Regions from separate parts of the Curtobacterium sp. MCBD17_035 genome, predicted to be linked through region 2. Evidence: predicted binding sites of a transcription regulator. Region 2 holds the regulator's gene; the other holds the start of a gene.
What was found. Region 2 encodes HspR, which represses chaperone genes until heat shock. Its sites were predicted from a motif close to AAGTTGAGTCNNNNNGACTCAACTT; they were not measured.

Region 1: DEI93_RS08260 (ATP-dependent Clp protease ATP-binding subunit) is a predicted target of HspR. The motif match lies at 2,950-2,974, and genes of this name have one in related genera.

The regions. Positions count from the first base shown of each region.
Region 1 is NZ_CP126279.1:1,727,588-1,734,552, reverse strand. It holds gene DEI93_RS08265 (glycoside hydrolase family 6 protein) at 1-253, shown strand, start outside; gene DEI93_RS08260 (ATP-dependent Clp protease ATP-binding subunit) at 346-2,934, opposite strand; gene ybaK (Cys-tRNA(Pro) deacylase) at 3,064-3,549, opposite strand; gene DEI93_RS08250 (hypothetical protein) at 3,623-3,886, opposite strand; gene DEI93_RS08245 (hypothetical protein) at 4,010-4,198, shown strand; gene DEI93_RS08240 (hypothetical protein) at 4,259-5,128, shown strand; gene DEI93_RS08235 (NUDIX hydrolase) at 5,222-5,728, opposite strand; gene DEI93_RS08230 (SGNH/GDSL hydrolase family protein) at 5,725-6,954, opposite strand.
Region 2 is NZ_CP126279.1:487,959-494,923, reverse strand. It holds gene DEI93_RS02390 (aldo/keto reductase) at 1-336, shown strand, start outside; gene DEI93_RS02385 (hypothetical protein) at 490-1,437, shown strand; gene DEI93_RS02380 (class I SAM-dependent methyltransferase) at 1,588-2,736, opposite strand; gene DEI93_RS02375 (heat shock protein transcriptional repressor HspR) at 2,776-3,189, opposite strand; gene DEI93_RS02370 (DnaJ C-terminal domain-containing protein) at 3,194-4,192, opposite strand; gene DEI93_RS02365 (nucleotide exchange factor GrpE) at 4,297-5,004, opposite strand; gene dnaK (molecular chaperone DnaK) at 5,008-6,867, opposite strand.

The sequences.
Region 1 (6,965 bases), 1.2 Mb from region 2:
CGCCCTCACCGGCGGATCGCACTTCGTCATCGACGTCTCGCGGAACGGTCGCGGTGCCCGCGGCGACTGGTGCAACCCAGCGGGTGCCGGCCTCGGTCAGGACCCGCACGTCACGTACGGCAGCGGCCAGCTCGACGCGCTGCTGTGGGTGAAGACACCCGGTGCGAGTGACGGCACGTGCAACGGTGGGCCGGCGGCCGGCGACTGGTTCGCGTCGTACGCGGTCGGACTCGTGCAGAACGCCGCGCGCTGACGCCCGTCCGGTCCGTGGCACCGCCCGGACAAGCGACGGGAACGCCCCCGGTGTCGATGCGACACCGGGGGCGTTCCTCCACCCGGAGTGGACTAGACCCGCACGCGGGCGTCCCGGTCCACGGTGGCGACGAGCTGGTCGGCGACCACGTCGATCGCGATGGTCTCGCCGGCCGCGACCTCGGAGCGGACCATGAGGTCCGCGACGCGGTCCTCGACCTCGCGCTGGATGAGCCGACGCAGCGGACGGGCGCCGTACTCGGGTTCGTACCCGTGCTCGGCGAGCCAGTCGACTGCGGCGGGACGGACCTCCAGGTCGAGGTCCTGCGCGGCCACCCGACGTGCGGTGTCGGCGAGCAGGAGCCCGACGATGGCGTGCAGCTGCGCGCGGTCGAGCTTGCGGAACAGCACGATCTCGTCGATCCGGTTGAGGAACTCGGGCCGCATGGCCTCGCGGAGCTTGCCCATCACCCGGTTCCGCAGGTCCTGCTCCTCGTACCCCGAGGCGTCGGTCGCCGCCGAGAACCCGAGGGCGCCCGAACGGCTGGCGAGGAACTCGGACCCGAGGTTCGACGTCATGATCACGACCGTGTTCCGGAAGTCCACGGTGCGTCCCTGCCCGTCGGTGAGTCGTCCGTCGTCGAGCACCTGCAGGAGCAGGTTGAACACGTCCGGGTGCGCCTTCTCGATCTCGTCGAGCAGGATCACCGAGTACGGGTTCCGGCGGACACGCTCGGTGAGCTGCCCGGCTTCGTCGTACCCGACGTACCCGGGAGGGGCGCCGACGAGCCGACTGACCGTGTGGCGCTCCCCGAACTCGCTCATGTCGAAGCGGAGCATCGCGGTCTCGTCGCCGAACAGGCTCGACGCGAGCGCCTTCGCCAGCTCGGTCTTGCCGACACCGGTCGGGCCGAGGAACAGGAAGCTCCCGACGGGGCGACGCGGGTCGCCCATGCCGGTGCGGCTGCGACGGACGGACTTGGCGATGGCGGCGACCGCGTCGTCCTGCCCGATCACCCGTGCGTGCAGGTCGTCCTCCAGGACCGCGAGCCGGGCGCGGTCGTCCGCGGTGAGCCGCGAGGCGGGGATGCCGGTCGCACGGGCGACGACCTCGGCGATGTCCGCCTCGGTGATCGTCGTGTCGGCCTCCGTCCGGGAGGCGCTGCTCGCGTCGGTCGCGGTGGGCGCGGTGGCGGACTCGATCCGGGCCTCCAGTCCGTCGATGGCGTCACGGAGCCGCGATGCCTCCTCGTACTGCTCCTCGGCGACCGCGCGGTCCTTGGCGGACTGCAGGTCGACGATCTCGGCACGCAGGGCGTCGACGTCGACCGTGCCGCTGAGGGCGAGACGGCGCCGCGCGCCGGCCTGGTCGATGAGGTCGATGGCCTTGTCGGGCAGGAAGCGGTCGGTCACGTAGCGATGTGACATCTCGACGGCCGCGCGGATGGCGTCGTCTGTGTAGGCGACGCCGTGGTGCTCGGCGTACCGCGGCGCCAGGCCGGCGAGGATCTGCACGGCGTCGGCCACGCTCGGCTCGCCGACCGTCACGGGCTGGAAGCGGCGTTCGAGCGCGGCGTCCTTCTCGATGCGGCGGTACTCGTCGAGCGTCGTGGCGCCGACCATGTGCAGGTCACCGCGGGCGAGGCGCGGCTTGAGGATGTTGCCGGCGTCCATGCCGCCGTCACCACCGCTGCCGGCGCCGACGACGGTGTGCAGCTCGTCGACGAACACGATGAGCTCGTCGCGGTGCGCGGCGATCTCGTCCATGACCTTGGTGAGTCGCTCCTCGAAGTCACCGCGGTAGCGCGTGCCCGAGACCATCGCGGCCATGTCGAGTGCGACGACCCGCTTGCCCTGGAGCAGCGTGGGGACGTCGCCGTCGACGATGCGCTGGGCCAGGCCCTCGACGATCGCGGTCTTGCCGACGCCCGGTTCACCGATGAGGACCGGGTTGTTCTTGGTACGGCGGAGCAGGATCTCGACGGTCTGCTCGATCTCACCGGCGCGGCCGATCACGGGGTCGATGCCGCCCTCGCGCGCGCGGGCCGTGAGGTCGGTGCCGAACTGGTCGAGCGTCGGGGTGTCGGACTCCTGGCCCCGTGTGCCGGCCGCGGTGCTGTCGGCGACCGGGCGACCCTCGCGGGCGGCACGGGCGGCGTCCTGCGCGTACTGCTGCATGGTCTGCGGCGTCACGCCCGCGGCGACGAGCATCTGCCCGGCGACGGTGTCCTGCTCGACCACGAGCGCGAAGAAGACGTGCTCGGGGTCGACGTACGTGGACCCGAACGCGCGCGCGGCCTGCGCGGCGTCGAGGAGCGCGCGCTGCGCTGAGGGCGTGAGCGCGGGACGGCCCTCGGGGCGCTCGTCGGACGGCTCCGGGAGTCGTTCGTCGACCGCGGCGGCGAACCGCTCGGGGTCGGCGCCGACGGTGCGGACGAGCCCGGCGAACGGCTCGGCGGTCACGAGGACGCGGAGCAGGTGCAGCGCGTCGATCTCGTGGTGGCCGCGCTCCACGGCGAACGTCGCCGCGGCGCGGAGCACTTCGTGGGTGCGGCGGCTGAGGAGCCGCGTGATGTCGACGGGCCGGCCGAACGGCACGGACCGCTGCTGGCCCTGGAGCAGGCGGGCGAGGAACTCGTCGAACGAGTTGTCGCTGCCGGTCGGGCCGAAGACGTCTGACAAAGGGACCTCCTGTGGAACTTGAGTGCGTCCGACTCAATACAACGCAGGGGTGCCCCGGCCATTCCCGGGCGCGGGAAGAAGTTGCGTCGACCCGACTCAGGTCCGCGAGGAGGTCGCCACGGGGCCGGCTCAGTCCCGCGCGATCGCGGCCGTCGCGCCCGCCGTGACCGCGAGGAGGTCTCGCGGCGCGAGTTCGATGTCGAACCCCCGCCGTCCGCCGCTCACGAAGATCGTGGCGTAGTCCTCGGCCGACGCGTCGAGCACGGTTCGGAGCGTGGTGCGCTGTCCGACGGGGCTGATGCCGCCGACGACGTATCCCGTGCGCCGCTCCGCGAGGTCCGGTGCCGCGAGCGACGCCTTCTTGCCCCCGACCGCGTTCGCGATCGCCTTGAGGTCGAGCCGGTTCGCGACGGGGACCACCGCGACCACGAGCTGCTCGTCGACCTGGACGACGAGCGTCTTGAACACCTGGTCCTCGCGGAGCCCGAGCGCCGCGGCCGCCTCGGCGCCGAAGTTCGTCGCCGTCTCGTGGTGCTCGTACACGTGCGGCGTGTAAGGGACACCGGCACGGTCGAGTGCGACCGTGGCCGGGGTGCGCGGGGAGGCAGCGGTCATGCCGTGATCTTGCCTGGAGTCCGCTGAACGTGGTCCGCGGCGCGCGGGCAGCCGTCGCTCCCGCGGAACGGGATCAGCCGCCCTGACCCTCCTGCTGCGGGCCCTGGTCCACCGGGTCGTACTCCGTGCCTCGTCCCTGCTCCTCGTCCGGCAGCGGGTTGCGGCGCTCGGCGGAGACACCGCCCGTGTTCGTGGCCACGTAGTCCGCCGCACCCGACTGGGTGTCCTCGCTCATCGGCCGGGTGAGGTCGCCCTGCAGCACGCTGTCGGAGGTGCTCGCCGCTGCCGCCTCCGCAGCCGCAGCCGGGTCGCGCTGGTCGTGCCCTGGTTCCGTCATGTCGCCGAGCCTAGGCCGACGGCGACGACGACGTCCCTGGGAACGGAGGTCGCGGGCCGCGCCTAGCGTCGGCGCGAGGGGCGCTCAGCGTGGGCGCCCCGGCCACGCGGACGAGGAGGCGTCATGAGCAACGACGGAACGAGCGGCAGCGACCGCGAGTGGGAACCGCCGATCGTCGACGGGGAGCCGGTCACCGCGGAACGGCTGGAGCGCGACCTGTCCTTCGACAGCGACGCGGCGCCCGCGGACGACGCGCTCACGGACGACGATGCCCGGACCGCCGACCTGGAGGCCACCGAGGCCGAGGACTGACCCCGGCCGCTCCGCGGGCCGCTCCACGGAGCAGGATGGGTGGGACGAACGGCGGAGGACATGTCGGCACTCGATGACCGGGTCGGCGGCGCCGGCCCGGACCCGGGCCGGCGGCGCGCGGCGTTGCAGGCGATCGCGTACGGGCCGGACGCCACGCCCGCCGAGGCGCAGGCCGCTCGCCGGGCGCTCGATGCCCTCGCGCCTGGCCGGCCGGTCGTCACCGGGACGCGCGATGCTCGACCGACCGGCGCCGACCGGACCGACTCGATGCCGATGGCTGCCGACCGGGTCCCGTCGGGCGCGGGCCCCGCTGCCCCCGCACCTCCCGACCCGACCTCGGCGCGGGCGAGCGACGTCGCACCGGTGACCGCGCTCGACGACGGGTGGTCCAGCGGCTCCGGCTCCGGTCGCGCGCCGAGGCGAGGAGCGTGGGGCCGCCTTCCGGTCCGGCTCCGCCGTGTCGGCCTCGTCGCGATCGTCGGCACCGCACTCGCGTCGTTCGGAGTCGGTGCACTGGTCGGGACGACGATCGACCAACAGCGGTCACGACCGTCGGTCGTGGCCGCCACGAACGACGGGGAACGCACCCTCGCGGCGCTGCTCTCGGCGCCGCAGACGTTCGCCGACCAGATCCCGGGAGCGGTCTCGGCCCCCGTGCGGCTGCACTCCACACGCCTGGTGTTCACGAACCGCTCCCTGTCCGCGGACGACGCCCAGACGCCGTGGGACGTGTACGCGGCGGTCGGGACGAACGCGTCGGTCGTCTGCCTGCTCGCGACGGCGGACGGTCGGACGGCGAGCACGTCGTGCTTCCCCCGTGCCGACGCCCTCACCGGGTCCGTCACCCTCGTGACGCAGAGCGAGAGCGGCACCCTCACCGTGCATGTCCGGGGCGGGGTCGTGTCCGGTCGTGTGCGGCCCTCGTCCTGAGCCCGCCGCCTCTCTCGTGGGCGGAACGCCTCTCTCGGGTGCGATGCCCCTCTCGTGGGCGCGACGCCTCTCTCGCCGCCCCTCTCGTCGGCGCTACGCCTCCTCGCGACGGAGCAGGGTGAGCAGGGCGTCGAGCGCGGGCACCTGACCCGCCACGAGGTCCGTCCGTGCCACGGCGACGCTCGTCCACCGGGCGTCGTCCACCTCGGGGAACGACACCATCCGGCCCGACCCCCGCGGGAGCTCGACGAGGAAGGTCGTGCTCCGGACCGTCTCCACGACGAGGTCCGACGCGCCCGCGAACAGCGTGACGCGCTTGCCCGAGGCCTGGCGGAACGTGCCGAGTTCGACGTACGGCACGTCCGGTGCGGGGACGCCGATCTCCTCGTGGAACTCGCGCCGCGCGGCGTCGAGCGGTGTCTCGTCGAGGTACTCGCCCTTCGGGAACGACCAGGCCCGTGGTCGCCGCCGCCAGAACGGGCCGCCCATGTGCGCGACGAAGACCTCGGTGTCGATCTCCGGGTCGGCGGCACCACGAGGGACCGGTGCCGCGGCCGGTCGGTACAGCACGATGCCCGCGCTCGTCACCACGGCCGTCACGACCCGTCGGGACGACGTCGACGACGCACGAACGCCCAGACGACCACGACAGCGCCGAGGACGACCACCCCCGCGCCGATCGCCAGCCGGCCCGCGTCGGCGGAGGACCGAGCGGCGGCCGCACGAGCCGCTGCCGACGCGGACGCCCGCGCCTGCGCGGACGCGCTGGCCCGTGCCTCCCGGGCCCGTGCCGCGGCCTCCGCGTACACGGCGCGGATGCGGCGTCCGGCATCCGTGGCCATCGCTCCGGCACCCGCTGCGTTCGGATGCAGCGCCCCGGGTACGAGGTCGACGTCCCGGAGGCCGGACGACGCGGACAGGGTGATCCCCCGGACGAACGGCCGGGTCCTCGAGCACGGTGAGTGGGCGGCCGTCGCGGAGAGCATCGAGACGTAGGTCCCACCGGCCTGGTGCACGACGGCCCGCGTCGTCCGGTCGAGCCGCTGCTGCACGCCGTGGAGGTAGCGGACGTCCGTGTCCGTGAACGGGAACGCATCGCGCGGGAACGACCCGGTCAGGCTCGCGGCGTCGAGCGCGGCGCGGAAGCAACCCGCCGCGGGTGTGTGGGCGGCGTCCGGGAAGATCGTGGGGTACCCGACGACGACGAGTCGGGCGTGCGGCGCGGCCGTCCGCACCGCACGCACCGCCGACCGGATGCCACGGGTGACGGGACCCTCGACGGCCGCCGCGAGCGCGTCGGTCCCGTCGGTGACCAGGCGGCTGCGACAGTTCGGCACGTCCGCCCCCGACAGCACGGGCCCGCGTCGGGACAGGGCGACGCACGAGGACGCCGTCGCGAACAGCCCCGCGTCGTTGCCGCCGATGGACAGCGTGACGAGCCGCGTCCGGTCGCTCAGCGCGTCGACCTGCGGTGCGGCACCGTTCTGGCGTCGCGAGACGACGTCGGCGCTCGTGGCCCCCGCGCACGTCACGTCCACGAGCCGGAGGTCCAGGCTGGCCGCGATGCGGTGCGGGTAGTCCTCGGATGACTGGCCGCAGGCCGGGACCGGGTCCCCCGTCGCATGTGGCAGGCCGTAGCCGGCGGCGTAGGAGTCGCCGAGCGCGACGTACTCCGCTCCGCGCGGGGGCAGACCGTCGCGCCCGGCGCGCGCACCGTGGTGCGCGGTGGAGGCGGGCACCACGGTGGCCGCCGACGCCGCCGGTCCCGCACCGGGGTCGGCGGTGCCGATGACGACGACGGACAGGACGGCGGATGCGGCGATCACGGCCAGGGGAC
Region 2 (6,965 bases):
TACCTCGTGCAGGACCCGCTGCGTGCGGCCGACAGCGAGCTCGGGATCGCCACCGAGGCGTGGTCCCCGATCGCGCAGGGCCTCGTGCTCGACGACCCGACGATCACCCGCATCGCCTCGGCCCTCGACAAGACGCCCGCGCAGGTCGTGCTCCGCTGGCACATCCAGCGCGGCGACATCGTGTTCCCGAAGTCGGTCACCCGATCCCGCGTCGAGGAGAACTTCGCCCTGTTCGACTTCGAGCTCTCGGGCGAGGACATGACCGACATCACGTCGCTCGACAAGGGGCAGCGGACCGGGCCGGACCCCGACACGTTCGACTACGTGCCCGCCTGAGGGCCGGCGCGCGCGGCTCCGCTCGCCGGGGTGCGCGTGACAACGACAAGTGCGCGGTCGTCTGACCGCGCACTTCGTCGTTCCGGCGCGCACTGCACGCCCGCCCTGTGGAGAGCGCCAGTGCGACGACGCCGAGACCGGGAGCATCGGCAGATGCTCGAACTCATCCGCGTCGACGTCCGCACCCCGCCGGACGTCGCTCGCTCGCTGCAACGCGCCGCCCTGCCGGCACAGCCGGGAGGCACGGCGCGGGAACCGACGCTGGTCCGGCTCCTCCGCGGAACCTACGTCCACCGGGACGCGTGGGAGCGCCTCGACGAGCGTGGGCGGCACCTCGTCCGAATCGCGGCCGTCGCGCCGACACTCGGGGAACGCCGGATCGTCGCGCACTGCTCGGCCGCCGCGGTCCACGACTGGTCGGTCCTCGGCGGGTGGCCGGACCGGGTCGCACTCACCGAGCCGGACCGGGTCCGCAGCGAGACCCGCCGCCGCTCCGTCGTGCTCCACCCCACCACGTCCACCGACAGCATCGCCGTCACGGTGCTCGGCCACCTGGTGCGCGCGAGCAGCCCCACCGTCACGGCCGCCGACCTCGCCCGCACCATGGCCTTCCGCTCGTCGGTGATCGTGCTGGACCAGGCGCTCCGGCGGGGCCTCGACCGTCGGTCCGTCCTCGCACTGGTCGACTGCGCGGGGCCTCGCGGGGCGGCACGAGCCACTCGGGCGATCGCGTTCGCCGATGCCCGAGCGGAGTCCGTCGGCGAGAGCCTGATGCGGGTCGTGCTGCACGAACTCGGCGCACCGACGCCCGTGCTCCAGCACGAGTTCCGTTCCCCGCGCGGCAGCCTCGCCCGTGTCGACTTCTGGTTCCCGGACCAGGGCGTCGTGCTCGAGTTCGACGGCGAGGGGAAGTACCGCGATCCGGCACTCCGTGGCGGCCGGAGCGCCGAGCAGGTCGTCATTGACGAGAAGTACCGGGAGGACTGGGTGCGGGCGCTGCCCGAGGTCCGAGCCGTCCGCCGCGTTCGGTGGGCGGAGCTCTTCCGGCGCCATGACCTCGCGCGCAAACTGCTCGGTGCTGGGCTACCGCTGCGACCATGACCGGCGAGAGTGCGCTCGCCCGCGACGAGTGCGCGCGAGAGTGCGCTCGCCGCGACGAGTGCGCGCGAGAGTGCGCTCGCCCGCGACGAGTGCGCGCGTCAACGACGGCGCAGTTGTCGCTGGGGCGCGCAAGCGAGGCGACGGACGAGCTCAGCGGCGCGTCGAGGCCGTCACCGTGAACTTCGGGGTGCGCGTGACCTGCCGGGTCGGCCCCACGAGCCGCTCCAGGATCGGGCGGTAGCGCAGGTGCGAGTTCCAGACGACCCAGAGCTCGCCGCCCGGGCGGAGGACCGTGGCCGCGTGCCGGAACATCTCCACCGCGACGTCCGTGGTCACCGCGGTCTCGTCGTGGAACGGCGGGTTGCACAGCACGAGGTCGGCGCTCTCGTCGTCGAGCTCGTCGCCGGCGTCGGACCGCACCGTCGTCACCCGGTCGCCGACCCCCGCGAGGTCCGCCGTCAGCCGCGCCGAGGTCACGGCCGACGTGGCGACGTCGGTCGCGACGACGTGCACCCCACGCCGACGGCGCGCGACCGCGGTCGCGATCACACCGCTGCCGCACCCCAGGTCGACCACGTCCCGGGCGCCGGGCACCGCTTCGTCGACCACGTCGAGCAACACCCGCGTGCCCTGGTCGAGCGCGGTGCCCGCGAACACCCCGCCGTGCGCGGCGACCGTGAACCCGAGTTCGTCCGAGAACACCCGTCGGGGCCACGGGTCCGTGATCGAGGCCCGGTTCGCCGCGGCCCGGAGCGGGTCCGTCGCGACGAGCAGGCGGGAACGGTGGCGCCCCCGGCTCGCCGTGACGTCACCGAACGAGCGGCGGAGGACGTCGTTCTGCGACAGCGTCATGTACTTCGTCCGGCCCCCGGCCAGGAGCACGACGTCGGGAGCGGCGAACCGCGCCACCGATCGGGCGATCTCGTCGAGCCGGTCGAGCGACTTCGGCAGGCGGAACAGCACGAGGCGCGCGTCCTCGAAGGCCTCCTCGTCGTTCTGCGGGTGCTGGAAGCCGCCCCGGCCGAACGTGCCGGCGTTGGCGGCGAGGGCCCGCTCCCCCACGAGCGAGTCCTGCAGGACGCGGACCTCGCTCGCGCCGTGCAGAGCGATCACACCGAGGGTGAGCACCCCGAACTGGTCGTCGACGACGGTGACGGCGCCGGGGTGCCGGAGCGCGTCGCCGTGGATGAGCGGCGCCTCGTCGAGCATGAACCGGTCGGTGCCGTCGATCGCCATGAGATCGGGCTCCTCGACCTCCGGGAAACGCCGGAAGTGGTCCACGAAGTCGAACGAGGGCATCGTGGGAGGCTACCGGGCGGCGCTGGGAACGCCGGGGCCTCAGTCCCCCCGGGGACGCCAGAGCACGACGGCCGTGTTGCGCTCCGGCCGGGACCCCGCACGGAGCGGCACCGCGCCTCCGGTCATGGTGGCCGCGAAGATCCGTGCGCCGGGACGGCTGATGAGCTCGTCGGCGAGTGCGCTCTCGAGCTCGCGGACCCGGGCGCGGAGCGCGGTGTTCTCGTTCTCGAGGTCGATCACGCGGCGGATGCCCTCGAGGCTGACGCCCTCGGCGCCGAGCCGGGCGACCTCGCGCAGCTGCGTGACGTCGCGCATGGAGTACCGGCGGGACCCACCCCGCGTCCGCTGCGGCACGACCAGCCCGAGCCGGTCGTACTGCCGCAGCGTCTGCGGGTGGAGCCCCGCCAGTTCCGCCGCCATCGCGATCGCGAGGACCGGCGAGTACTCGTCCATGGCCTCAGGACTCCCGGGCGCGCGCGATCAGGTCGTCGCGCGGGTTCTCGGCCGGGAGGGCCGTGGCGAGTGCCTCCACCGCCTCGCGTGCCGACGGGGTCAGGTGGGACGGCACGGCGACCTGGACGGTCGCGAGCAGGTCGCCCGTCCCGTTCTTCGTCGTCACGCCGCGGCCCTTGACGCGCAGGACGCGTCCGGACGGTGTCCCCGGAGCCACCCGGAGCTTGACCGGGCCGCCGCCGAGCGTCGGGACCTCGATGGTGGCGCCGAGCGCGGCCTCGACGAACGTCACGGGGACGTCGACGCGGAGGTTCAGCCCGTCGCGCTCGAACACCGGGTGCTTGCGGACCTGGACGGTCACGACGAGGTCGCCGGCCTCGCCACCGTCGGGGCTCGGCTCGCCTCGACCCTTGAGCCGGATCTTCTGGCCGTCGGCCACGCCTGCGGGGATGCGGACGTTGACGGGGCGTCCGGAGCCCTGCGTCAGCTTGACCGTGTCGCCCGCGATGGCGGTCGTGAAGTCGAGCGTGGTCGACGCGGTGACGTCGCGGCCCTTCGTCGGACCGCCGAACCCGCGGTAGCCGCCGGAGGACTGGCCGAAGCCACCGCCCCCGCCGAACATGCCGCCGAGGATGTCCTCGAAGCCACCGCCGCCGCCCTGGCCGAAGCGGACGCGCTGACCGCCGCCGCCCCCACCGAACATGCCGCCGAAGACGTCCTCGAAGCCACCGGCACCGCCCGGCGCACCCGCCGTGAAGCGCGCACCGGAGCCCATGGCGCGGATCTGGTCGTACTCGGCGCGCTGCTCCTTGTCGGAGAGCACGGAGTAGGCCTCGGAGATCTCCTTGAACTTCGCCTCAGCCGAGGCGTTGCCCGGGTTCGAATCCGGGTGGTACTGCCGCGCGAGCTTGCGGTAGGTCTTCTTGATGTCCGCGTCCGACGCGTCCTTGGAGACGCCGAGGACCGCGTAGAAGTCCTTGTCGAACCAGTCCTGACTGGCCAACCGACACCTCCTTCGTCATGTCGTCTCGGGGTCCCGGGGCGGGTCGCACCCGGAACCGGGGCGAGCGGGAGCCCACAGGGGCTCCCGCTCGCCGGGGTCGATCGTCAGGCGGGCACCGACACCGCGACCTTGGCGGCGCGGAGCACCCGCTCGCCGAGCTTGTAGCCCGGCTCGACGACGTCGGCGACGGTCTGTTCCGTCGCGCCCGGCGTCGGGAGCTGCACGATCGCCTCGTGGACCTGCGGGTCGAACTTCTCGCCCTTCTCGCCGATCGGGGTGAGGCCGAAGCGGTCGAACCCGCCGCGGAGCTTCGACGCGATGACCTGCATCGGGCCCTCGGCGAGGTCGCCGTGGGCCTCGGCGCGGTTGAGGTCGTCGAGTGCTGGGAGCAGCGCGCGCACGACCTCGGCGATCACGGCGTCGCGGTTGGCCTCGCGGTCGCGCTCGACGCGCTTCCGGAAGTTCACCAGCTCGGCCTGTGCCCGGAGCATGTCCGCGCGCATCTCGGCGACCAGGTCGCGCTCGTCGACGGTGAGTGTGTCCTCGCGGAGGCCGCGGGCCGCGTCGTCGAGCAGTGCCTGGTCCTCCGGGCTCAGCTCGACGTCGGCGTCCTCGGCGTCCACCAGGTCCTCGGTGCCGTCGACGTCTGCCGTGCCGCCGTCCTCGGACGTCTGGCCGGGGGTGCCGGCGGGGGCGTCGTCCGCCCCCGCCGCCGACTCCGACCGCAGCTCGCCCGTCTCGGGGTCGATCCGCCGCTTGTCGCGGACGATCGGCTCCTCGTGTTCGTTCTCGTTGCGGTTCTCGTCTGCCATGGGTTACTTCTTGTCGTCCTCGTCGTCCACGACCTCGGCGTCGACGATGTCCTCGTCGTCACCGGTCGCGGCACCGTCGGTCGCACCGGCGGCACCGGCTGCGTCGGCCTGCTGGCCCTGGGCGTAGATCGCCTGGCCCAGCTTGCTCTGCGACTCGTTCAGCTTGTCGAACGCGGACTTGACCGCCGCGTCGTCGTCGCCGTTGAGCGCGGACTTGAGCGCGTCGACGTCACCCTGGACCTCGGACTTGACGTCCGCCGGGAGCTTGTCGTCGTTCTCCTTGATGAGCTTCTCGATCGAGTAGGCGAGCTGCTCGGCCGAGTTGCGGGTCTCCTGGGCCTCACGACGCGCCTTGTCCTCAGCCGCGTGCTCCTCGGCCTCGCGGACCATGCGCTCGATGTCGTCCTTGGACAGCGACGAGCCGCCCGAGATGACCATCGACTGCTCCTTGCCGGTGCCCTTGTCCTTCGCGGACACGTGCACGATGCCGTTGGCGTCGATGTCGAACGTGACCTCGATCTGCGGGATGCCGCGCGGGGCCGGTGCGATGCCGGTGAGCTCGAACGTGCCGAGCGCCTTGTTGTCGCGGGTGAACTCGCGCTCGCCCTGGAACACCTGGATCGCGACCGACGGCTGGTTGTCGTCGGCGGTCGTGAAGGTCTCGCTGCGCTTGGTCGGGATCGCGGTGTTGCGGTCGATGAGCTTGGTCATCGTGCCGCCCTTGGTCTCGATGCCGAGCGAGAGCGGCGTGACGTCGATGAGGAGGACGTCCTTGCGCTCGCCCTTGAGGACACCGGCCTGGAGCGCGGCGCCGACGGCGACGACCTCGTCCGGGTTGACGCCCTTGTTCGGCTCCTTGCCACCGGTGAGCTGCCGCACGACGTCGGCCACGGCCGGCATGCGGGTGGAGCCACCGACGAGCACGACGTGCGCGATGTCGGAGACCTTGACCCCGGCCTCGCGGATGACGTCGTTGAACGGCTTCTTGGTGCGGTCGAGCAGGTCGGAGGTCATCTGCTCGAACTGCGCGCGCGAGATGGTCTCGTCGAGGTTGAGGGGGCCGTCGCTCGTCAGCGTGAGGTACGGGAGCTGGATGCTCGCGCTCATCTGGGAGCTGAGCTCCTTCTTCGCCTGCTCCGCGGCCTCCTTGAGGCGCTGGCGCGCGATCTTGTCCGTGGACAGGTCGACACCGTGGGCGTCCTTGAACTTCTTGACGAGGTGGTCGACGATCCGGGCGTCCCAGTCGTCACCACCGAGGCGGTTGTCACCGGCGGTGGCGCGGACCTGGATGGTGGAGAAGTCGTCGTCCTTGCCCACCTCGAGCAGGGAGACGTCGAACGTGCCGCCACCGAGGTCGAAGACGAGGATGAGCTCGTCCTCCTTGCCCTTGTCGAGGCCGTACGCGAGCGCCGCGGCGGTGGGCTCGTTGATGATGCGGAGCACGTTGAGGCCGGAGATCTCACCGGCCTCCTTCGTGGCCTGCCGCTCGGCGTCGTTGAAGTACGCCGGCACCGTGATGACGGCGTCGGTGACGTCCTCGCCCAGGTACTGCTCCGCGTCGCGCTTGAGCTTGCCGAGGATGCGCGCCGAGATCTCCTGCGGGGTGTACCCCTTGCCGTCGACGTCGACCTTCCAGTTCGTGCCCATGTGGCGCTTGACCGAGGCGATGGTGCGGTCGACGTTCGTGACGGCCTGCCGCTTGGCGGTCTCGCCGACGAGGACCTCGCCGTCCTTCGTGAACGCCACGATCGACGGCGTGGTGCGCATGCCCTCGGCGTTCGCGATGACGGTGGGCTCACCACCCTCGAGGACCGAGACGACCGAGTTGGTCGTTCCGAGGTCGATGCCTACTGCACGTCCCATGTGTTGGGTCTCCTTCTGTTGGTGCTGGCCCTGCCGTCACGGCGGGACCGATGGAAGTCGTCGCAGGACTTGCGCCTGCTGGACTCAACTTTACTCAC